4 regions of the Enterobacter sp. AC1 genome follow, and region 2 is predicted to be linked to each of the others. Evidence: predicted binding sites of a transcription regulator. Region 2 holds the regulator's gene; each other region holds the start of a gene.

Region 1 (5,865 bases), on a different contig from region 2:
CAACGTGCTCTCTTTCCCGTTCGAAGCGCCGCCGGGTATCGAGATGCCGCTGTTGGGCGATCTGATCATCTGCCGTCAGGTGGTTGAACAGGAAGCCAAAGAGCAGCAAAAACCCCTTGAGGCCCACTGGGCGCACATGGTGGTACACGGCAGCCTGCATCTGCTCGGCTACGATCATATCGAAGACGACGAAGCGGAAGAGATGGAGTCCCTCGAGACAGAGATAATGCTTGCTCTGGGCTATGAGGATCCGTACATTGCCGAGAAAGAATAGTCCGTCACCTGACGGACTAACATGCCGCCACGAAAGGACATCGCGTGGCGGTAAACGTTGAACTAACAAGAGAACCCTTAACAAACGCCATGAGCGACGACAATTCACACAGTAGCGACACGACAACCAGTAAAAAGGGATTTTTCTCCCTCATTCTGAACCAGCTTTTCCACGGCGAACCGAAAAACCGTGATGAACTGCTGGAGCTGATTCGTGATTCCGGGCAGAACGACCTTATCGACGAAGATACGCGAGAAATGCTCGAAGGGGTTATGGACATTGCCGACCAGCGCGTCCGCGATATCATGATCCCCCGTTCGCAGATGATTACCCTGAAACGCAACCAGACCCTGGACGAGTGCCTCGATGTGATCATCGAATCCGCCCACTCGCGTTTCCCGGTCATCAGCGAAGACAAAGATCACATCGAAGGGATTTTGATGGCGAAAGATCTGCTGCCGTTTATGCGCAGCGATGCCGAAGCCTTCAGCATGGAAAAAGTGTTACGCCAGGCCGTGGTCGTGCCGGAGAGTAAACGTGTGGATCGGATGCTGAAAGAGTTCCGCTCTCAGCGTTACCACATGGCGATTGTTATTGATGAATTTGGTGGCGTGTCCGGTCTTGTCACGATCGAAGATATTCTTGAGCTGATCGTGGGCGAAATCGAAGATGAGTATGATGAAGAAGAAGATATCGACTTCCGTCAGCTCAGCCGCCACACCTGGACCGTGCGCGCACTGGCCTCGATTGAAGACTTCAACGATGCCTTCGGTACCCACTTCAGCGATGAAGAGGTTGATACCATTGGCGGGCTGGTGATGCAGGCCTTTGGCCATCTTCCGGCGCGCGGCGAGACCGTTGACATTGACGGTTACCAGTTCAAAGTGGCAATGGCCGACAGCCGACGTATTATACAGGTTCACGTCAGAACGCCGGATGATTCACCGGTGCCAAAACTGGAAGATTAATGTAAATGGCATTTGCCTCACTTCTTGAACGCCAGCGCGTCCGTTTGCTGCTGGCGCTATTACTCGGAGCCAGCGGTACGCTGGCTTTTTCTCCTTACGACATCTGGCCTGCGGCCATTCTCTCCCTGATGGGGCTACAGGGTCTGACCCTGAATCGTCGTCCGGTACAGGCTGCCGCCATCGGCTACTTCTGGGGGCTGGGGCTGTTTGGTTCCGGCATCAACTGGGTCTACGTCAGCATCGCCCAGTTTGGCGGTATGCCGGGCCCGGTTAACGTCTTCCTTGTGGTGCTGCTCGCTGCATATCTCTCGCTGTACACCGGTCTGTTCGCAGGCATCCTTTCTCGCCTGTGGCCAAGAACGACCTGGCTGCGCGTCGCTATTGCCGCGCCGGTGGTCTGGCAACTCACCGAGTTCCTGCGCAGTTGGGTGCTGACAGGCTTCCCATGGCTGCAGTTCGGCTACAGTCAGATTGACGGCCCGCTGAAAGGGCTGGCGCCAGTGATGGGCGTTGAGGCCATCAATTTCCTGCTGATGGTTGTCAGCGGCCTGCTGGTCCTGGCGCTGGTCAAGCGCTGCTGGAAGCCGCTGGTTGTGGCGCTGGTGCTGTTCACTCTGCCCTTCCCGCTGCGCTATATCCAGTGGTTCACCCTTGAGCCCGAACGCGCCACGCAGGTTTCTATGGTTCAGGGAAATATCCCGCAATCCATGAAGTGGGACGAGAAAGAGCTGCTGAATACGCTGAAGATCTACGCCAACGCCACGGAAGAGGTGATGGGTAAATCACAGCTGATTATCTGGCCAGAGTCGGCGATCCCCGATCTGGAGATTAACCAGCAGCCGTTCCTCAACATGATGAACGACCTGCTGCTCTCGCGTGGCAGCACGCTGATCACCGGGATTGTTGATGCGCGTCTCAATCAGCAGAACCGCTACGACACCTACAACACCATCATTACGCTCGGCAAAGACAGCGAGTACAGCTACAACTCCACTGACCGGTACAACAAGAACCACCTGGTGCCGTTTGGTGAGTTTGTTCCGCTGGAGTCGATTCTGCGCCCGCTGGCACCGTTCTTTGACCTGCCGATGTCCTCTTTCAGCCGCGGGCCATACGTTCAGCCCCAGCTGCATGCGCATGGTTTTGCTCTGACGGCGGCCATTTGCTATGAGATTATCCTCGGCGAGCAGGTGCGCGATAACTTCCGCCCGGACACGGACTTCCTGCTGACTATCTCTAACGATGCCTGGTTTGGTAAGTCAATTGGCCCGTGGCAGCACTTCCAGATGGCGCGGATGCGCTCCCTTGAGCTGGCGCGTCCACTGCTGCGCAGCACCAACAACGGCATCACCGCCGTGATTGGACCGCAGGGTGAAATTCAGGCCATGATCCCGCAGTTCACCCGGGAAGTGCTGACCACAAAAGTCACGCCGACATCCGGCCTGACGCCATACGCCCGTACCGGTAACTGGCCGCTGTGGATTTTGACCGTGCTGTTCGGCTTTGCCGCAGTGCTGATGAGCCTGCGTCAGCGTCGTAAATAACCTTACCTCCTTTGCCGGGTGGCGCTGACGCTTACCCGGCCTACATTTCGTTCCCGTAGGTCGGGTAAGGCGTAGCTGCCACCCGACAGTTCCCTCCAAAGTTCAATTCTGGCACGCCTATTGCTTTGTTTATTCAGGTAAACGCAGTTTGGCTTAATGTGCAACTTAGTCGCACCAGCGTAGATCATCGGTAGCACCGAAACGGTGCAACGGGAGATATTTGCCTCTGAATGGTGCGGCGCGCTTCGCAAAAATAAACAATAACGCAGCAAAATCTTTACATTAAGCCAGACTAAATGTTAACAAGCTTGCATAACACTGCACTCGCATTGCGCGAGATATAACAACATCACAATGGGTATCAAAGCGTCACTGGCGCTGATAAAAAAAGGAGTTGGGTATGCAATTACGTAAACTGGCCACAGCAATGCTGGTTATGGGAATGTCTGCAGGCGTGGTTCACGCTGAAGATGCTCCGGCAGCAGGCAGCACTCTCGACAAGATTGCCAAAAACGGCGTCATCGTGGTCGGCCACCGTGAATCTTCTGTCCCGTTCTCTTACTACGACAACACGCAAAAAGTCGTGGGCTATTCACAGGATTACTCCAACGCCATCGTTGAAGCTGTGAAGAAAAAGCTGAACAAACCTGACCTGCAGGTGAAGCTGATCCCAATCACTTCACAGAACCGTATTCCACTGCTGCAAAACGGCACCTTTGACTTCGAATGTGGCTCCACCACCAATAACCTCGAGCGTCAGAAACAGGCTGCCTTCTCGGATACCATCTTTGTTGTGGGCACCCGCCTGCTGACCAAGAAAGGCGGTGAGATCAAAGACTTCTCTGACCTGAAAGGCAAAGCGGTCGTTGTCACTTCCGGTACCACCTCAGAAGTGCTGCTGCACAAGCTGAACGACGAGAAGAAAATGGATATGCGAATCATCAGCGCGAAAGACCATGGCGACTCCTTCCGTACTCTGGAAAGCGGTCGTGCCGTCGCGTTTATGATGGATGACGCCCTGCTGGCGGGCGAGCGTGCGAAAGCGAAAAAACCGGACAACTGGGATATCGTCGGTACCGCGCAGTCGAAAGAAGCCTACGGCTGTATGCTGCGTAAAGACGATCCGCAGTTCAAAAAGCTGATCGACGACACCATCTCTCAGGTGCAGACCTCCGGCGAAGCGGAAAAATGGTTCGACAAGTGGTTCAAGAACCCGATTCCACCCAAAAATCTCAACATGAACTTTGAACTGTCTGAAGACATGAAAGCGCTGTTCAAATCTCCAAATGACAAAGCTCTTAACTAATTAGAACAACAGGGGCGGGATCTCCTGCCCTCTCGATTGTCGGGAAGCATGGACAGACTATACGTTGAGTGGTCGTTCCCCACTCAGCGCGAAAAATGAGCTTCTCACCAATCTTCGAGGGTAGCGCTGCTACCCTTTTTTTTCTGGAGTTTATTATGTCAATAGACTGGAACTGGGGCATATTCCTGCAACAAGCCCCGTTCGGCAACACCACCTATCTTGGCTGGCTGTGGAGCGGCTTTCAGGTTACCGTGGCATTATCGATAACGGCGTGGATTATCGCGTTTCTTGTCGGTTCTCTGTTCGGTATTCTGCGCACCGTCCCTAACCGTTTTCTTTCAACACTTGGCACCCTGTATGTGGAACTGTTCCGTAACGTTCCGCTGATCGTGCAATTCTTTACCTGGTATCTGGTTATCCCGGAACTGCTGCCGGAAAATATTGGCATGTGGTTCAAGTCGGAACTGGATCCGAATGTACAGTTCTTTGTTTCCTCCATGATGTGTCTGGGGCTGTTTACCGCTGCGCGCGTTTGCGAGCAGGTGCGTGCCGCCATTCAGTCATTACCCCGTGGACAAAAAAATGCAGGCCTGGCAATGGGCTTGACCCTGCCGCAAACCTACCGCTATGTGCTGCTGCCTAACGCCTACCGCGTTATCGTTCCACCGATGACCTCTGAGATGATGAACCTGGTGAAAAACTCGGCCATCGCCTCAACCATCGGACTGGTCGATATGGCTGCACAGGCGGGCAAGCTGCTGGATTACTCCGCGCACGCGTGGGAATCCTTCACCGCGATCACGCTCGCGTATGTTCTGATTAACGCTTTCATCATGCTGGTGATGAACCTGGTTGAACGCAAAATCCGCCTGCCGGGTAATCTGGGGGGCAAATAATGTACGAATTTGACTGGAGTTCTATCGTTCCATCCATGCCATACCTGCTTGATGGCCTGGTGATTACCTTAAAAATCACCGTTATTGCCATCATCATTGGTATCGTCTGGGGCACCCTGCTGGCCGTCATGCGCCTGTCGAGCTTTAAGCCTTTCGCCTGGTTTGCGACCGCCTACGTTAACGTGTTCCGCTCCATCCCGCTGGTGATGGTGCTGCTGTGGTTTTACCTGATTGTGCCCGGCTTCCTGCAAAACGTGCTGGGTCTGTCGCCGAAAACCGATATCCGCCTGATCTCCGCGATGGTGGCGTTCTCGATGTTTGAGGCTGCTTACTACTCGGAAATTATCCGTGCGGGCATTCAGAGTATCTCCCGCGGGCAATCCAGCGCCGCACTGGCGCTGGGGATGACGCACTGGCAGTCCATGCAGCTCATTATTCTGCCGCAGGCGTTTCGCGCCATGGTTCCGCTCCTGCTGACCCAGGGTATCGTGCTGTTCCAGGATACCTCCCTGGTCTACGTTCTGAGTCTGGCGGACTTCTTCCGTACCGCGTCAACCATCGGTGAACGTGATGGTACGCAGGTCGAGATGGTGCTCTTCGCGGGTGCGGTCTATTTTGTGATTAGTTTAAGCGCGTCGCTGTTGGTCAGCTGGCTGAAGAAAAGGACGGTATAATGATTTCCCTGAAAAATGTTTCTAAATGGTATGGGCACTTTCAGGTGCTGACCGACTGCTCCACCGAAGTGAAAAAAGGTGACGTGGTGGTAGTGTGCGGGCCGTCCGGTTCCGGTAAATCGACGCTGATCAAAACCGTTAACGGCCTGGAGCCGGTGCAGCAGGGTGAGATCGTTGTCAACGGCACCAAAGTCAACGACAAG
Region 2 (5,865 bases):
AAACAGGGAGCAGAGGTGATTTGCTTTGCGCCAGACAAAAATCAGGCTGATGTGATTAACCATCTGACCGGTGAGCCAATGGCGGAAACCCGTAACGTGCTGATTGAAGCCGCGCGTATCGCGCGCGGGGACATCCATCCTCTTATTCAGGCAGATGCCGCAGAGCTTGATGCGCTAATTGTCCCGGGCGGATTTGGCGCGGCCAAAAATCTCAGCACCTTTGCCGCACAGGGCGCGGAGTGTCAGGTCGATCCTCATCTAAAAACGTTGTCGCAGGCCATGCACGCGGCGGGTAAACCGCTGGGCTTTATCTGTATCGCGCCAGCCATGCTGCCTAAAATTTTTGATTTCCCGCTGCGGCTGACGATAGGCACCGATATTGATACCGCAGAGATCGTGGAGGAAATGGGGGGCGAACACGTTCCGTGCCCGGTTGATGACATTGTGGTTGATGAAGATAACAAGATTGTCACCACGCCGGCGTATATGCTGGCAAATAATATCGCTGAGGCCGCCTCCGGTATTGAAAAGCTGGTGGCCCGCGTTCTGGTGCTCACTGAATGAGACGTCAATTTGGCGCAGGCGCATGGGTGAAACGTATTCTCTTGCGCATCGTTCTTGTGCTGGCGGTATTCTGGGGAGGCGGGCTGGCATTATTCAGCATTATGCCGGTTCCGTTCTCTGCCGTTATGGTTGAGCGTCAGCTCGGCGCGTGGCTCACCGGCGATTTCAGCTATGTGGCCCACTCGGACTGGGTAAGCATGGACGCAATCTCACCGTTTATGGGGCTGGCGGTCATCGCGGCGGAGGATCAGAAATTCCCGGAGCACTGGGGGTTCGACGTTGCGGCCATTGAGAAGGCGCTTGCCCATAACGAACGCCACGAAAACCGCGTGCGAGGCGCGTCAACGCTGTCGCAACAGACGGCCAAAAACCTGTTTCTGTGGGATGGGCGAAGCTGGGTACGAAAAGGGCTGGAAGCGGGACTGACCCTGGGGATGGAATCGGTCTGGAGCAAAAAGCGCATCCTGACTGTGTATCTCAACGTCGCCGAGTTCGGTGACGGCATATTCGGTGTGGAAGCTGCCGCACAGCGTTATTTCAATAAACCGGCCAGCCGTCTGAGTATGTCAGAAGCGGCACTCCTGGCTGCTGTCTTACCTAATCCTATCCGCTTTAAAGCCAGTGCCCCATCAGGGTACGTGCGAAGCCGACAGGCGTGGATTATGCGCCAGATGAGTCAGTTGGGAGGGGAAGGGTTTATGGAGCGTAATAAATTAATGTAGGGCGGGTAAGCGCAGCGCCACCCGCCTGGATAGCCGAGCTTAATCTTCGTCGAACCCTGCGTTAAACAGGGCAATGACCGCCGCCAGTGCTTCCTCTTCCTGAGGGCCGGTGGCTTCTACTTCAATCTGGCGCCCTTTAGCGGAGTCCAGCATCAGCAGCGCGATCACGCTGTTTGCTTCCGCTTCGGTACCTTCGTCATTCCGCAGCAGAACTTCCGCATCGAAACCCTGCATCAGTTCAAACAGTTTCATCGCCGGGCGTGCATGCATGCCCAGCTTATTGGTGATCTCAACGGTTTGTTTTACGGTCATGTTTTACGTTTTTCCAGCGTGCGATGACGGGACTGGACGTTCTTCCCGCGCGAGCGGAAATAGTCGGCCAGCTGTTCGGCGATGTAAACCGAACGATGCTTACCGCCGGTACAGCCAATCGCCACCGTCAGGTAGCTACGATTGTTTGTCTCCAGCATAGGTAACCATAGCTCAAGGTAGCTTCGCGTCTGGTAGATAAAATTGTGAACTTCTGTGTGCCTGTCGAGGAAGGCTGCGACGGGTTTATCCAGACCTGTCATTGGACGCAGTTTCGGATCCCAGTGCGGGTTCGGCAGGAAGCGAACGTCGAAAACATAATCCGCATCAATTGGAATACCGTGCTTGAAGCCAAAGGACTCGAACACCATTGTCAGTTCGCGCTCGCGCTTGCCCAACAGCCGGGTACGCAGCATTTCCGCCAGCTCGTGCACGGACATCTCAGAAGTGTCAACAATCAGGTCGGCACGAGAGCGCAGCGGCTCCAGCAGATCGCTCTCTTCATCGATCGCGCTCTCCAGAGAGAGGTTCTTACTGGAAAGCGGGTGCAAACGGCGGGTATCGCTGTAGCGGCGGATCAGGGTATTGCGGTCTGCATCGAGGAACAGCAGCTGAGGCGAAAACGCCTCAGGCAGATTGCTCATCGCCTGCTCAAAAATTTCTGGCGATTCAGGCATGTTACGAACGTCGATACTGACGGCGGCAGAGGTTTGTCTTTCCGCAAGCGTCTGAGCCAGGTCGGGCAACAATACAACCGGCAGGTTATCTACGCAGTAAAAACCCATGTCTTCCAGCGCGCGCAGAGCAACGGATTTCCCCGACCCTGAACGGCCACTGACAATCATCAGCACCATGTTCCGTTTCTCCTCAGGACAACAGATGTGAAGGCCATCTCCTGGTTATGCATCATCCTGATTGCCTTCTGCTTCAGTGATAATTTGATAGAGTTCTTCATCACTTTGGGCCGAGCGCAGCCGGCGGCAAATGGTTTTATCGGCCAGGCGTTTTGCGACCAGCGACAGCGTATGCAGATGGGTTTTCGTCTGGTCGGCAGGAACCAGCAGCGCGAAGAGGAGATCGACGGGCTGGTTATCAATGGCATCGAAGGCGATAGGTGTTTCAAGCTGCACAAACACACCGACGGCGCGCAGGGTATCCTCTTCCAGTTTGCCGTGCGGGATCGCGATGCCGTTGCCGATACCGGTACTGCCCATTTTTTCACGGGTCAGGATCGCTTCGAACACCACCTGCGGCGGCAGGCCCAGCTGTTTTGCGGCCAGTTCACTGATGATCTCCAGCGCACGTTTTTTGCTCTGGCAGTGAACAGCACTGCGGGTACATTCCTGGTTAAGGACATTGCTCAGTTGAAGAGCGGAATCGTTGTTCATCATAATTTCACCTAAGCGCTAACTGTACAAATGGCCTGTTGTGTTTCACAACAGGCCGTCCTGCACCCGTTAACTGCCCGGACAATTAGTGTTGTTTCAGTTTATCTTTATGTTTATTGAGCTGTCGCGCAAGCTTATCAATCAAGCCGTCGATAGCCGCGTACATGTCTTGCCCTTCCGCACTGGCATGGAGTTCACCCCCGTTAACATGCAGGGTGGCATCCGAGATATGAGTCACTTTCTCCACTTTCAACACAATATAGACCTGGTTGATCCTTTCGAAATACTGCTCGAGTTTGGCAAACTTCGTGTTCACAAAGTCGCGTAAAGCCTCAGTAATTTCGACGTTTTGTCCAGTGATGTTGAGCTGCATAGTGTCTTCCTTATCGGTTGTGTCAGACCAGCTGTTTACGCTGGTTGGACGGCGGAATGGATAAAGACTCTCGATACTTCGCAACAGTACGACGTGCCACCATAATACCCTGATCGGACAGCATGGTGGTTAACTTACTGTCACTCAGTGGCTTCGCGGGGTTTTCCGCGGCGATCAACTTCTTCACCAGGGCACGAATCGCCGTTGACGACGCTTCGCCGCCGCCCTCGGTATTCACGTGGCTGGAGAAGAAATACTTAAGCTCAAAAATACCGCGCGGACTGTGCAGATACTTCTGCGTGGTTACACGGGAAATGGTTGATTCATGCATCTCGACGGCCTGAGCGATATCTGCCAGCACCATCGGTTTCATATACTCTTCGCCCTGCTCAAAGAAAGCCTGCTGCTGTTCGACAATGCAGCGGCTGACGCGTAGCAGCGTATCATTTCGGCTCTCCAGACTTTTGATCAACCATCGCGCTTCCTGCAAATTGCTACGAATATATTGATTGTCGGAGTCGTTACGCACGCTGGTGCACATGGAGGCATACTGCTGATTGATTTGCAGGCGAGGGATGCTATCAGAGTTCAGTTCAACGACCCAGCGGTCATTGTGTTTTCTGACCAGCACATCCGGGATCACGTACTCCGGTTCGCTGGTCTGGATCGACTGACCGGGACGCGGATCGAGCGACTGGATCAGATTCACCGCTTCTTTCAGCACGTCTTCTTTCAGGCGCGTGACCCGCATCAGGCTGCGGAAATCGTGGTTAGCCAACAGATCCAGATGATCGCTGATGATGACGCGCGCCTCATCAAGCCATGGCGTCTCTTTGCTGAACTGAGAAAGCTGGATCAGCAGGCAGTCGCGCAGATCTTTTGCGGCAACGCCTACCGGGTCGAAACGCTGGATACGCTTGAGTACGGCTTCTACTTCCTCAAGCTCAATCTCTTCGTCGCCCATGCTTTCGAGGATATCGTCCAGCGTGACGGTTAAATAGCCCGTGTCATCAACGGCATCGACAATGGATGTGGCAATTGCACGATCGGTGTCGGAAAAGGGGGTCAGCTCGACCTGCCACATCAGGTAGTCCTGAAGCGACTGGGTGGTTTCGCCCTGATAGACCGGTAGCTCATCGTCCTGGTAGTCTGCACGCGTACCGGAAGGGGTTCCGGCGGTGTAGATTTCGTCCCAGCTGGCATCCAGCGGAAGCTCGTCCGGCATCTCTTTTTGTTCGAGTGCATCCGCGGTGTCGAGCGTTTCTGTATCCTGCGACTGCTGGGTTTCTACCTCGTCATGAAGATCGGTTTGTTCCAGCAGGGGATTACTGTCCAGCGCCTGCTGGAGCTCCTGCTGAAGTTCTAACGTGGACAGTTGCAACAGGCGAATTGCCTGCTGTAGCTGCGGCGTCATCGCCAGTTGTTGGCTGAGCCTTAATTGCAAACCTTGCTTCATGTTCAGAGCATTTTTCTCCGGTTCGGCGTTACATTACCTCTACCCTATCAGAGTCTGAAGTCTTCCCCAAGATAGACGCGCTTAACATGATCGTCTTCGAGGATCTGTTGCGGCGTACCGTGGGCGATCAGATTGCCCTGGCTCACAATATACGCGCGTTCACACACGGCCAGCGTTTCGCGCACGTTGTGGTCGGTGATCAATACGCCAAGCCCGCTGTCACGCAGGTGCTCAATGATACGTTTAATGTCGATAACGGAGATGGGGTCAACGCCCGCAAACGGTTCATCCAGAAGGATAAATTTCGGGTTTGCGGCCAGCGCACGCGCGATCTCAACGCGGCGACGTTCACCCCCTGAGAGCGCCTGACCGAGGCTGTCACGCAGATGCTCAATATGGAACTCTTCCATCAGCTCGTTGGCACGATCCTGACGCTGTTCGCTGGTCAGATCGTTACGAATCTGCAGGACCGCCATCAGGTTATCGTAAACGCTAAGACGACGGAAAATGGAAGCTTCCTGCGGCAGATAGCCGATCCCGCGGCGCGCGCGCGCGTGCAGCGGCAGAAGGCTGATGTCTTCATCGTCAATGATAATGTTGCCGGCATCGCGCGGCACAATGCCAACGACCATGTAGAAGGTTGTGGTTTTACCCGCACCGTTAGGGCCAAGCAGGCCCACAATTTCGCCGGAGTTGACTGTCAGACTGACATCTTCTACGACACGGCGGCCCTTATAGGCCTTCGCGAGGTTTTTTGCAGTTAATGTTGCCATAACGAATTAGTTACTCTTCTTCTGTGCCGGGGCCTGGCCTTTGCCTTTGTCCTGCAGCTGCGACGGAACCAGTACGGTGGTCACGCGTTTGCCTTTCTCGCTGGAGGCCTGCATTTTTTGCTCTTTAACCAGATAGGTGATCTGGTCGCCGGTAATGTTGCTGTCCAGCTGTTCCAGATACGCATTCCCGGTCAGGATGACCAGGTCTTTCGCCAGCTCATAGTGCATATGCGTGGCGTGGCCCTTCACCGGCTTGCCGTTGTCCTGCATCTGGTAGAAG
Region 3 (5,865 bases), on a different contig from region 2:
AGGCTATGTCACCACCTATGGTGAAGTCGCACGCCTGGCCGGTTCTCCGCGAGCGGCGCGACAGGTCGGCGGCGTTTTGAAACGGCTACCGGAAGGAAGCACGTTGCCCTGGCATCGGGTGGTGAATCGACATGGCGCCATCTCGCTCACCGGACCGGATCTCCAGCGTCAGCGACAGGCGTTACTTTCAGAAGGGGTGCAGGTGTCGGGGTCGGGTCAGATCGATTTGCAGAAGTACCGCTGGGTGTATTGATCCCCCTCTCCCGGAGGAGAGGGGAAACACAATCATTACATCTGAGTCGGTGGGGTTGGCAGGGACGGCTGGTTGGTCTGCGGCGCGACCGGCACTTCGGTCTGCTGCACAGGGACCAGGTTCAGATCGACTTTTGTCCCACCGTTGTTGATCGCTTCCTGGACCGTATCGGTGATAAACACCAGCTTACCGTTGATCGTTACTGCTGCACTCAGCAGGATACGGGCATTTGGCTGTACGTCCGACGGGTTATACGGCAATACGAAGCTAAACGGCGCCTGCTTGCCTTCAGTACGGACGGCGCGCTGAGCCACAACCTTCGATGGCGCGTCGGCCAGGGAAGCATCAGACAGCGTCACCGTTAATACCGCATCCGGCGGTAACGCGACTTTCTGTTTAATCCAGATGGTACCGGACACGTTAGGCTGCTGAATGGATTGCTGTGAAAGGGTATTAATCCCGTTCGGATCGGCTGCTGGTACAGGCACCTGGGCGCTCTTACCGGCACAGGCGGACAACGCCACCGCAATAGCTACACCACTTAGCATGGGCACGAGTTTCATTGAAGTCTCCTTATCATCAATGCACCAGCGGGATCGATCCCATCCGATGTCGTTTCAATCACATAACGTATACAAGTGTGGCACAAATCACTGATTAATGCCTGAAATCATCCCGATATTCAGATTATTCTACCCATCGGACCACTTTCATTTCTGCGTTATACTCTGCCTATCTTTCGCTACGGCGTTTATTGAGGACAACTATGAGTCAGGCACTGAACAATCTGCTGACATTATTGAATCTGGAAAAAATTGAGGAAGGACTCTTTCGCGGACAGAGCGAAGATTTAGGCTTACGCCAGGTCTTCGGCGGGCAAGTCGTTGGACAAGCGCTGTACGCAGCAAAGGAGACTGTCCCGGCAGACCGTCTGGTGCACTCATTCCACAGCTACTTCTTACGCCCCGGCGACAGCGCAAAACCGATAGTCTATGACGTTGAAGTCCTGAGAGATGGCAACAGCTTCAGCGCGCGCCGCGTCGCGGCTATCCAGAACGGTAAGCCGATCTTTTACATGACGGCCTCTTTCCAGGCGCCGGAACCCGGCTACGAGCATCAGAAAGTGATGCCCCCGGCACCGTCGCCAGACGAGCTCAAATCAGAGACCGATATCGCCCGCGCGCTGGCGCATCTGCTTCCGCCGCAGGTCAAAGAGAAGTTTCTCTGCGATAAGCCGCTTGAAATCCGCCCCGTCGAGTTCCACAACCCAATGAAAGGCCACACCGCGGAACCGAAGCGCCAGGTCTGGATTCGGGCGAACGGTACGGTGTCTGAGGACTTCCACGTGCATCAGTATCTGCTGGGCTATGCGTCAGATTTCAACTTCCTGCCGGTGGCGCTGCAGCCGCACGGCGTCGGGTTCCTCGAAAAAGGGATGCAGGTCGCAACAATCGACCACTCCATGTGGTTCCACCGTCCGTTCAACATGAACGAGTGGCTGCTCTACAGCGTGGAGAGTACGTCGGCATCAAGCGCGCGCGGCTTTGTGCGTGGAGAGTTTTATACGCAGGATGGCGTGCTGGTCGCCTCGACGGTGCAGGAAGGGGTGATGCGTAATAGAGGTTGATGTTGCCCTCACCCTCTCCCACGGGGAGAGGGAACAAACACTAAAAACGGCAACCAAAGGTTGCCGTTTTGCTTTTACCTTAGGCGTTATACGCATTCTCGCCGTGGCTGTTGACGTCCAGACCTTCGCGTTCCTGCTCTTCCGGTACGCGCAGCCCAACCGTCATATCCGCCAGTTTGTAGCCAATGAAAGCGACAACGGCAGACCACACCACGGTGACAGCAATACTTTCCAGCTGCACCAGCACCTGATGGGCCATGGTGACGCCTTCTGCGTAGCCCACGCCACCCAGCGATTTCGCTGCAAAGATACCGGTCATGATACAGCCGACGATGCCGCACACGCCGTGCACGCCAAACACATCGCAAGGGTCATCAACGCTCAGAATACGTTTCAGCGCCGTCACGCCCCACAGCCCCGCCAGACCCGACACCAGGCCGACCAGCAGCGCGCCACCCACACCAACATAACCACACGCTGGAGTGATACCGACCAGACCGGCAATCGCCCCAGAACAGGCACCCAGCAGAGAAGGTTTACCGCGTACCGCCCACTCGCCAAAGACCCAGGAGAGGATTGCACCCGCCGTGGCCACAACGGTATTCACAAAGGCCAGCGCGGCGATTTCGTTCGCGGCACTCGCTGAGCCGGCGTTGAAGCCAAACCAGCCGAAGTAGAGGATCGCGGTACCGGTAAAGACCATCGGCAGGTTGTGCGGCTTGAATGCTTCTTTACCGAAGCCCACGCGTTTGCCAATCAGGTATGCGCCAACCAGGCCCGCTACCGCGGCGTTGATGTGCACAACGGTACCGCCCGCGAAGTCCAGCGCGCCGTGCGTGGCCAGCAGACCGCCACCCCAGACCATGTGCGCAATCGGCACATAGGAGAGCGTCAGCCAGACCACCACGAAGATCAGGACCGCTGAGAAACGAATACGCTCGGCGAGCGCGCCCACAATCAGCCCGACGGTAATACAGGCGAACGAGCCCTGGAAAGCAACGTGAATATACTGGTAGAAGCTGCCCATCAGCGCGGTCAGCTCAATATTTTTCAGCATCACCCAGTCGAAGTTACCAAAGAACGCGTTGCCGGTACCGAAAGCCAGCGAGTAACCGTAAACCACCCACAGCACGCAGACCAGCGCGAACGTTACGGCAACCTGCGTCAGCATGGAGAGAACGTTTTTGCCACGGATTAGGCCGCCGTAGAACAGCGCAATGCCCGGAATGGACATGAACAGCACCAGCGCGGTGCTGATCATCATAAAGGCGTTATCGGCTTTGTCTGCCACCGCAGGTGCAGCAGCCAGCGCCAGGCCCGGCAGCAGCGCCAGCGAACCCAGACCCGTTTTAAGTGTTGCTATCTTCATTTTCTCGATCCCTATCACTGTGTGCCAGGCGTTAATTACAGTGCCGCTTCGTCAGATTCGCCGGTACGGATGCGAATGACGCGCTGCAGTTCGGCAACGAAAATTTTGCCGTCGCCAATTTTGCCGGTATAAGCCGCTTTGCTAATGACATCAATGACTTCATCAAGCTGATCGTCAGCAATCGCGACATCAATTTTTACTTTTGGCAGAAAGTTAACGCTGTATTCCGCCCCGCGATAAAGCTCGGCATGACCCTTCTGACGACCAAAGCCTTTCACTTCGGTGACAGTCAGTCCCTGAATACCCATTGAAGACAACGCTTCACGCACGTCTTCGAGTTTGAATGGTTTGATTACAACCGTAACCAGCTTCATAGATCCCCTCCAGTCAGAATTCGGTAATGGCCGCAGCTAACGCAGAAGGTATTGCAAGGGGTGTGCCAGAAATGAAAACCAGGGGGAATAGCGGTGCAATGAGCGTTACGCGCGCCTGATAAACGCACCGGCGAAAAAAAACGCACCATGCCGGTGCAGGGTGCGTTTCAGTTTTGCACCAACAGGAATGACTGTTAGCGCAGCGCCTCATTTTAGTGCATCAGGCGCTAAGCGACTCTTCGTCGCGCACGCTAGCTGCCAGCTCTTCGCCCGCCAGCTGCAGCTGATACATTTGCCAGTAGCGCCCTTTTGCTTCCAGCAGTTCGCGGTGCGTACCGCGCTCAACAGCCTGTCCCCTATGCAGAACCAGAATAGTGTCCGCATCGACGATGGTCGAAAGTCGGTGGGCAATCACCACCAGCGTCGTATGGTCGCGGACGGCGGCCAGCGCCTGCTGGATGGCCTGCTCGGTGCCAGAGTCAATGCTGGCCGTGGCTTCATCCAGAATCAGTATCTGCGGCGTTTCAATGAGCACCCGCGCCAGCGCCAGGAGCTGTTTTTGTCCGACGGAGAGATTGTTCCCCTGCTCGCCCAGTTTCGTATTGATCCCATCGCTAAACCCGCGCGCCAGCTCTGCCAGCTGCACTTTTTCCAGCACGTCCCAGACCTGCTCCTGTGAGTAGTCTCGCCCCAGGGTCACGTTGGCGTAGAAGGTATCGGCCAGCACGACCGGATCCTGCTGCACCATCGCAACGCCTTTGCGTAACACTCCGTGGCTGAGCGCCGCGAGCGGGCGTCCGTCGAGGCGGATTTCACCCCGGCTGACCGGGTAATACCCCATTAACAGGCTCGCAAGCGTGCTCTTACCGCTGCCGGTATGCCCCACCAGCGCCACGAACCCGCGTGAAGGGACATCAAGCGTGATGTCCTGCAGCACCAGTTGGTCGTCGCGATAGGCAAACGAGACGTTATCAAAGGCAATGGCCCCGCTTTGCAGAGGACGCTCGTCGTCGCCGTAGGTCTGACGCGGCCTGTCCATCAGCTCGAACACGCGCTCCCCTGCCACCACGGCCTGCTGGAGCATCGACTGCTGTGTCGTCAGCTCAATCAGGGGTTCGTTAAGGCGGCCAAGGTAGCTGATGAAAGCGTATAAAACGCCAACCTCGATGGTTCCTCGTGTGGTCAGGCCAAAGAGCATCAGCAGCCCGCAAAGCACCAGCGCGGAGAAGAGGCTCAGCAGCGGGCGTAACAGGAAACCATCAAGCCGCAGGGTCTGCATGCGCGCCATATAGTGCGAACGGCTGGCTTCGCCCATCCGCTCGCCAAAACGCGCCTGCTGGCGGAACTGCTGGATGACGCTCATACCGTTGATCACTTCGTTGAAGCCATCATTGATGTCGGCCAGGTAGGTGCGCACCCGACGGACAATCGGCGTGCTGTAGCGTTGATAGATAACCATCACGATCAGCACCGCCGGGAAGATAGTGATTGCCACCAGCGCCATGCGCCAGTCGAGGCTGAACATCGCCACCAGCATCGCGCCAATCAGCGCTGCGCTGCGCAGCACGGTCGCCACCACGGTGACGTACAGATCGCGGATCACCTCCGTATCGTTGGTCACTCGCGAAATCACCTGCCCGACCGGCTGAGTATCAAACTCGCTCAGCGGCTGGCGAAGCGCGGCGTCCATCACGTCCGTGCGCAGCTGCTGCACAACGCCCACGGCTGCGCGGTTAAAGAGCAGCGACTGGGCATAGTGCAGCCCTGCCGCCGTTAACTGTAGCCCAACGTAGGCCACGCCTAAGCCTGCGACCAGCCCCCACGGCAGATAGCTTTTAGCGACCATGTTGTCGATAAAGTAGCTGATGAGCAGCGGGCCGCTGACTTCGGCAATCGCCGCAATCCACAGCAGAAGCACGGCAACCGAAAGCGGTTTACGCCATGGCGAACCGTAGGCCAGAAGGCGTTTGAGCGTCGGCCACATTGTTCCGAGCTTACGCATGAGTCGCCTCCTCATCCAGCGCCGCTTCAAGCTGCTGATAGCGATACATATCCCGATACCAGCCCGGCTGCTCCGCAAGCGTTTCGTGCTGCCCGCGCTGGGCAACATGCCCGTGCTGCAATACCAGAATTTCGCTGGCTTCGGTAAGCGCTGACAGACGGTGGGCGCTGATAATCACCGTGCGTCCGTCGCCCCACTGCCGCAGGTTATGCAGGATCTGGTGTTCGGTACGGCCATCCA
Region 4 (5,865 bases), on a different contig from region 2:
GTCAACAACCCAGTCAGGACGCGCGCCAGGGCGGTCAACTTTGTTGATAACAACGATTGGCTTCAGACCATGGGCAAATGCTTTTTTGGTCACGAAGCGCGTCTGTGGCATTGGGCCATCCATTGCGTCAACGACCAGCAGAACGGAGTCTACCATGGACATTACACGTTCAACTTCACCACCGAAGTCGGCGTGCCCTGGGGTATCAACGATGTTGATACGGTAGTCATTCCATTTAATCGCGGTGTTTTTCGCGAGGATAGTAATCCCACGCTCTTTCTCCAAATCGTTGGAGTCCATCACGCGTTCTTGGGTTTCGGCACGAGCATCAAACGTACCGGATTGCTGCAGCAGCTTATCAACCAGGGTAGTTTTACCATGGTCAACGTGCGCGATGATGGCGATGTTACGCAAATTTTCGATCACAACTTTGCCTCAGGCATTTAGAAATAGCGCGTTATTGTACACGGATTAATCGCACTACAAAACAGGATCACAAACATCCCCCGCAAACAAGTATTGCAGAGATGCTTTGTGATCGCTTTCACGGAGCGGTAAAAGGGCACTTTAACGTAAATTGCACCAATATGGTGCTCAATGTTCACATTGAGGCACTATACTGGTGCAACAAATCCATTGTGGTGCAGCCCTTTTGCACTATGGTGCGCATGATAACGCCTTTTTGGGGTGTTTTAAAAGTTGGCACAGATTTCGCTTTATAAAAAATACATGGCAACAGCCAGTACAAACAGAAATTGAAGACCTCGTTACCACGACGACAATGACCAATCTGGAGAGTTAAGTATGTCCGCTGAACACGTTTTGACGATGCTGAACGAACATGAAGTGAAGTTTGTTGATCTGCGCTTCACCGATACCAAAGGTAAAGAACAGCACGTCACAATCCCTGCTCATCAGGTGAACGCCGAATTCTTTGAAGAAGGCAAAATGTTTGACGGCTCCTCCATTGGTGGCTGGAAAGGCATTAACGAATCCGACATGGTTCTGATGCCAGATGCGACCACTGCGCTCATTGACCCGTTCTTTGAAGAACCGACTCTGATCATTCGTTGCGACATCCTCGAGCCAGGCACTCTGCAGGGCTACGACCGCGATCCACGTTCTATCGCAAAACGTGCTGAAGAGTACCTGCGTTCTACCGGCATCGCAGATACCGTTCTGTTCGGGCCAGAGCCAGAATTCTTCCTGTTTGACGACATCCGTTTCGGCGCTTCAATTTCTGGTTCCCACGTGGCTATCGATGACATCGAAGGCGCATGGAACTCTTCCACCAAATACGAAGGTGGTAACAAAGGTCACCGTCCTGGCGTGAAAGGCGGTTACTTCCCGGTTCCTCCGGTCGATTCTTCACAGGACATCCGTTCTACCATGTGTCTGATCATGGAAGAGATGGGCCTGGTTGTTGAAGCTCACCACCACGAAGTGGCGACCGCTGGCCAGAACGAAATCGCAACCCGCTTCAACACCATGACCAAGAAAGCGGATGAGATTCAGATCTACAAATACGTTGTGCACAACGTTGCGCACCGTTTCGGTAAAACCGCGACCTTCATGCCAAAACCAATGTTCGGCGACAACGGTTCCGGTATGCACTGCCACATGTCTCTGTCCAAGAACGGTACCAACCTGTTCTCTGGCGACAAGTATGCGGGTCTGTCTGAGCAGGCGCTGCACTACATCGGTGGTGTTATCAAACACGCTAAAGCGATCAACGCCCTGGCGAACCCAACCACTAACTCCTACAAGCGTCTGGTCCCGGGCTACGAAGCACCAGTGATGCTGGCCTACTCTGCCCGTAACCGTTCTGCTTCTATCCGTATCCCGGTTGTTGCCTCTCCGAAAGCGCGTCGTATCGAAGTGCGCTTCCCGGATCCAGCGGCTAACCCATACCTGTGCTTCGCAGCACTGCTGATGGCGGGTCTGGACGGTATCAAGAACAAGATCCACCCAGGCGAAGCGATGGACAAAAACCTGTACGACCTGCCGCCAGAAGAAGCGAAAGAGATCCCACAGGTTGCTGGCTCTCTGGAAGAAGCCCTGCAGGCGCTGGACGCAGACCGTGAGTTCCTGACTGCCGGTGGCGTGTTCACTGATGAAGCGATTGACGCTTACATCGCGCTGCGTACTGAAGAGAACGACCGTGTACGTATGACTCCGCACCCGGTTGAGTTCGAGCTGTACTACAGCGTTTAATAAAGTTGTTTTACCCGGCGTAACAAGCGCCGGGAGTAGTTGCCGTGGAAACTTTTAGCCCATCTCCGGATGGGCTTTTTTCTCCACCAACAACCTGATCTCACGCGCTTTTTACGCCGAAAACGCTATACTGCACTAAATTAGTGCAAACGACTCCAGGAGACTGCTGAATGGCAACTGGCACGCTGCCCGATGCTGGGCAGATCCTCAATTCTTTGATTAACAGCATTTTGCTGGTCGATGACGAGCTGGCGGTTCATTACGCCAACCCGGCAGCGCAGCAGCTGCTTGCCCAAAGCGCACGCAAACTGTTTGGCACCCCGCTTCCGGAACTCCTGAGCTATTTTTCGCTGAATATTGGCCTGATGCAGGAAAGTTTGCAGGCGGGTCAAGGGTTCACGGATAACGAAGTGACGCTGGTTATCGACGGGCGCTCGCATATCCTGTCGCTGACCGCGCAACGTCTTCCCGAAGGCATGATCCTGCTTGAGATGGCGCCGATGGATAATCAGCGTCGACTGAGCCAGGAGCAGCTTCAGCATGCGCAGCAAATTGCTGCCCGAGACCTGGTGCGCGGCCTGGCACATGAAATTAAAAACCCGCTGGGTGGATTACGCGGCGCGGCGCAGCTTCTGACCAAGGCGCTGCCCGACCCTGCGCTGGCGGAGTACACCAACGTCATTATTGAGCAGGCAGACCGTCTGCGTAATCTGGTTGACCGCCTTCTCGGGCCGCAGCAGCCGGGAATGCATGTCACAGAAAGCATCCATAAAGTGGCTGAACGGGTGGTGAAGCTCGTCTCGATGGAGCTGCCGGAGAACGTCACGCTGGTACGTGATTACGACCCAAGCCTGCCGGAACTGGCGCATGACCCGGATCAGATTGAGCAGGTCCTGTTGAATATTGTGCGCAACGCCCTGCAGGCGCTGGGACCGGAAGGGGGCGAGATCATTTTACGCACCCGAACCGCCTTCCAGCTCACGTTACATGGCGTTCGCTATCGGCTGGCGGCCCGAATCGACGTCGAGGATAACGGGCCCGGTATTCCATCACATCTGCAGGATACCCTGTTCTATCCGATGGTAAGCGGTCGCGAAGGCGGGACCGGCCTGGGCTTATCCATCGCCCGCAGTTTGATCGATCAACACTCTGGCAAAATTGAATTTACCAGTTGGCCGGGACATACCGAGTTTTCGGTTTTCCTGCCGATTAAAAAATAAAGGTGACGTTTATGCAACGAGGGATAGTCTGGGTAGTCGATGACGATAGCTCCATCCGTTGGGTGCTTGAACGCGCGCTCACAGGGGCAGGATTAAGCTGCACGACGTTTGAGAGCGGCAGCGAAGTGCTCGACGCACTCACCACCAAAACGCCGGATGTTCTCCTTTCGGATATTCGCATGCCGGGCATGGACGGGCTGGCGCTTTTAAAGCAGATCAAACAACGCCACCCTATGCTTCCGGTCATCATAATGACGGCACACTCCGATCTGGATGCCGCGGTGAGCGCCTACCAGCAAGGGGCATTCGATTACCTGCCCAAGCCGTTTGATATTGACGAAGCGGTGGCGCTGGTTGAGCGCGCGATTAGCCATTATCAGGAGCAGCAACAGCCGCGCCACGCACCCGATTTTGGTCCAACGACTGACATCATCGGCGAAGCGCCGGCGATGCAGGATGTGTTTCGCATTATTGGCCGCTTGTCCCGCTCGTCCATCAGCGTATTGATTAACGGTGAATCGGGAACCGGTAAAGAGCTTGTGGCACATGCATTACATCGCCACAGTCCGCGAGCAAAAGCGCCGTTTATCGCCCTGAATATGGCAGCAATCCCGAAGGATTTGATTGAATCGGAATTGTTCGGTCATGAAAAAGGGGCGTTTACCGGCGCAAATACCATTCGCCAGGGGCGGTTCGAACAGGCTGACGGCGGTACGCTGTTCCTGGATGAGATCGGCGATATGCCGCTGGATGTCCAGACCCGCCTGCTGCGCGTGCTGGCTGACGGGCAGTTTTATCGCGTGGGCGGATATGCGCCAGTGAAGGTGGACGTGCGCATTATCGCCGCGACCCACCAGAACCTGGAGCTGCGGGTGCAGGAGGGAAAATTCCGTGAGGATTTATTCCATCGCCTGAACGTTATTCGCGTTCATCTGCCGCCGCTGCGTGAACGCCGTGAAGATATCCCTCGCCTGGCGCGTCATTTCCTGCAGGTGGCAGCCCGCGAGCTCGGTGTGGAAGCCAAACAGCTTCACCCGGAAACCGATGCGGCCCTTACGCGTCTGGCGTGGCCGGGCAACGTACGTCAGCTGGAAAACACCTGTCGCTGGTTAACCGTGATGGCCGCCGGACAGGAAGTGTTGATTCAGGATTTACCGGCCGAGCTGTTTGAAGCGACCGCGCCAGAAAGCAGTACCGGGCACGCGCTGCCGGACAGCTGGGCGACGCTGCTGGCGCAGTGGGCGGACCGCGCGCTGCGTTCCGGTCATCAAAACCTGCTGTCTGAAGCTCAGCCTGAGATGGAGCGTACGTTATTAACCACCGCGCTTCGTCATACTCAGGGTCATAAACAGGAAGCCGCTCGCCTGCTGGGATGGGGACGTAATACCCTGACGCGCAAGCTTAAAGAGCTCGGAATGGAGTGATCTTTACCGCGGTGTAAAGATTATTAATTGAGCGCAAAGTGGTGTTATTTTGCGCTTTACTGTTCCGTTAAGTTTTGTAAGATCGTGCCCGGAAATTGAGGGTGAACATCATGCTGGAAACATTAGTGAATATGCTCTCTAGCGGAGCCGCTGAAAGCCACACGCCACAAACCGCCGTTGCGGCTGTGCTGTGTGCGGCGCTGGTTGGGCTGTTTAGCTAGCGAGTTAAAACGTAAAAGCCGGGTGGCGGCTACGCCTTACCCGGCCTACGTTTTCAGCAATGCGGCTTAAATCACCCGCGAGAACTGCTGCAAACGCGCTTTCTGCCGCAGGTAGGCATCAAAGCACATGCAGATGTTACGAATCAACAGACGCCCTTTCGGCGTGACCTCAATTGCACTCTCTGATACATCCACCAGCCCGTCTTTTGCCAGCGGCGCCAGGAGCTTCAGGTCTTCTGCAAAATAATCGCTGAAGTGCAGACCCCACTGCGACTCAACGTCGCTGAAATCGAGACGAAAATTGCAGATAAGCGCCTTAATCACGTCCCGACGGATGCAGTCGTCGCGCGTTAACGCAATGCCGCGCCACAGCGCGTTGCCCGTTTCATCAACCTGCTGATAGTACAGCTTCAGCTCTTTCTGGTTCTGCGCGTAACAGTCGCCAATCATGCTGATGGCGGAGACGCCCATCCCCAGTAAATCGGTATCACCCTGGGTCGTGTAGCCCTGGAAGTTACGGTGCAGTACCCCTTCACGCTGGGCGATGGCCAGCTCGTCATCCGGACGGGCAAAATGATCCATACCGATAAACTGATAGCCGGTCTCGGTCAGCGAGGTAATGGTTTCCTGCAGAATATCCAGCTTCTGTTGGGCAGAAGGCAGGTCAGCATCTTTGATTTTACGCTGAGCGGCAAAGAGCGTCGGAAGATGCGCATAGTTAAAGACGCTCAGGCGGTCAGGGTTAAGTTCGGCCACGCGCTTCAGCGTGAAGGCGAAGCTTTCCGG

What was found. Region 2 encodes sigma-54, which starts transcription at its own class of promoters, with help from an activator protein. Its sites were predicted from a motif close to GTTGGCACANNTTTCGCTNT; they were not measured.
Region 1: M2433_RS06700 (amino acid ABC transporter substrate-binding protein) is a predicted target of sigma-54. The motif match lies at 2,894-2,913, and genes of this name have one in related genera.
Region 3: glnK (P-II family nitrogen regulator) is a predicted target of sigma-54. The motif match lies at 3,674-3,693, and genes of this name have one in related genera.
Region 4: glnA (glutamate--ammonia ligase) is a predicted target of sigma-54. The motif match lies at 699-718, and genes of this name have one in related genera.

The regions. Positions count from the first base shown of each region.
Region 1 covers NZ_JBNDIZ010000002.1:380,205-386,069, reverse strand. The annotation lists gene ybeY (rRNA maturation RNase YbeY) at 1-274, shown strand, start outside; gene corC (CNNM family magnesium/cobalt transport protein CorC) at 364-1,242, shown strand; gene lnt (apolipoprotein N-acyltransferase) at 1,248-2,786, shown strand; gene M2433_RS06700 (amino acid ABC transporter substrate-binding protein) at 3,187-4,092, shown strand; gene M2433_RS06695 (amino acid ABC transporter permease) at 4,248-4,988, shown strand; gene gltK (glutamate/aspartate ABC transporter permease GltK) at 4,988-5,662, shown strand; gene M2433_RS06685 (amino acid ABC transporter ATP-binding protein) at 5,662-5,865, shown strand, end outside.
Region 2 covers NZ_JBNDIZ010000006.1:224,606-230,470, reverse strand. The annotation lists gene elbB (isoprenoid biosynthesis glyoxalase ElbB) at 1-564, shown strand, start outside; gene mtgA (monofunctional biosynthetic peptidoglycan transglycosylase) at 561-1,286, shown strand; gene npr (PTS phosphocarrier protein NPr) at 1,326-1,598, opposite strand; gene rapZ (RNase adapter RapZ) at 1,595-2,449, opposite strand; gene ptsN (PTS IIA-like nitrogen regulatory protein PtsN) at 2,495-2,986, opposite strand; gene hpf (ribosome hibernation promoting factor) at 3,069-3,356, opposite strand; gene rpoN (RNA polymerase factor sigma-54) at 3,379-4,812, opposite strand; gene lptB (LPS export ABC transporter ATP-binding protein) at 4,860-5,585, opposite strand; gene lptA (lipopolysaccharide ABC transporter substrate-binding protein LptA) at 5,592-5,865, opposite strand, start outside.
Region 3 covers NZ_JBNDIZ010000002.1:134,840-140,704, reverse strand. The annotation lists partial or broken gene M2433_RS05530 (MGMT family protein) at 1-253, shown strand, start outside; gene M2433_RS05525 (YbaY family lipoprotein) at 289-816, opposite strand; gene tesB (acyl-CoA thioesterase II) at 1,020-1,880, shown strand; gene amtB (ammonium transporter AmtB) at 1,960-3,249, opposite strand; gene glnK (P-II family nitrogen regulator) at 3,285-3,623, opposite strand; gene M2433_RS05505 (SmdB family multidrug efflux ABC transporter permease/ATP-binding protein) at 3,844-5,625, opposite strand; gene M2433_RS05500 (SmdA family multidrug ABC transporter permease/ATP-binding protein) at 5,618-5,865, opposite strand, start outside.
Region 4 covers NZ_JBNDIZ010000012.1:87,867-93,731, forward strand. The annotation lists gene typA (ribosome-dependent GTPase TypA) at 1-426, opposite strand, end outside; gene glnA (glutamate--ammonia ligase) at 805-2,214, shown strand; gene glnL (nitrogen regulation protein NR(II)) at 2,385-3,434, shown strand; gene glnG (nitrogen regulation protein NR(I)) at 3,446-4,858, shown strand; gene M2433_RS22780 (YshB family small membrane protein) at 4,969-5,079, shown strand; gene hemN (oxygen-independent coproporphyrinogen III oxidase) at 5,146-5,865, opposite strand, start outside.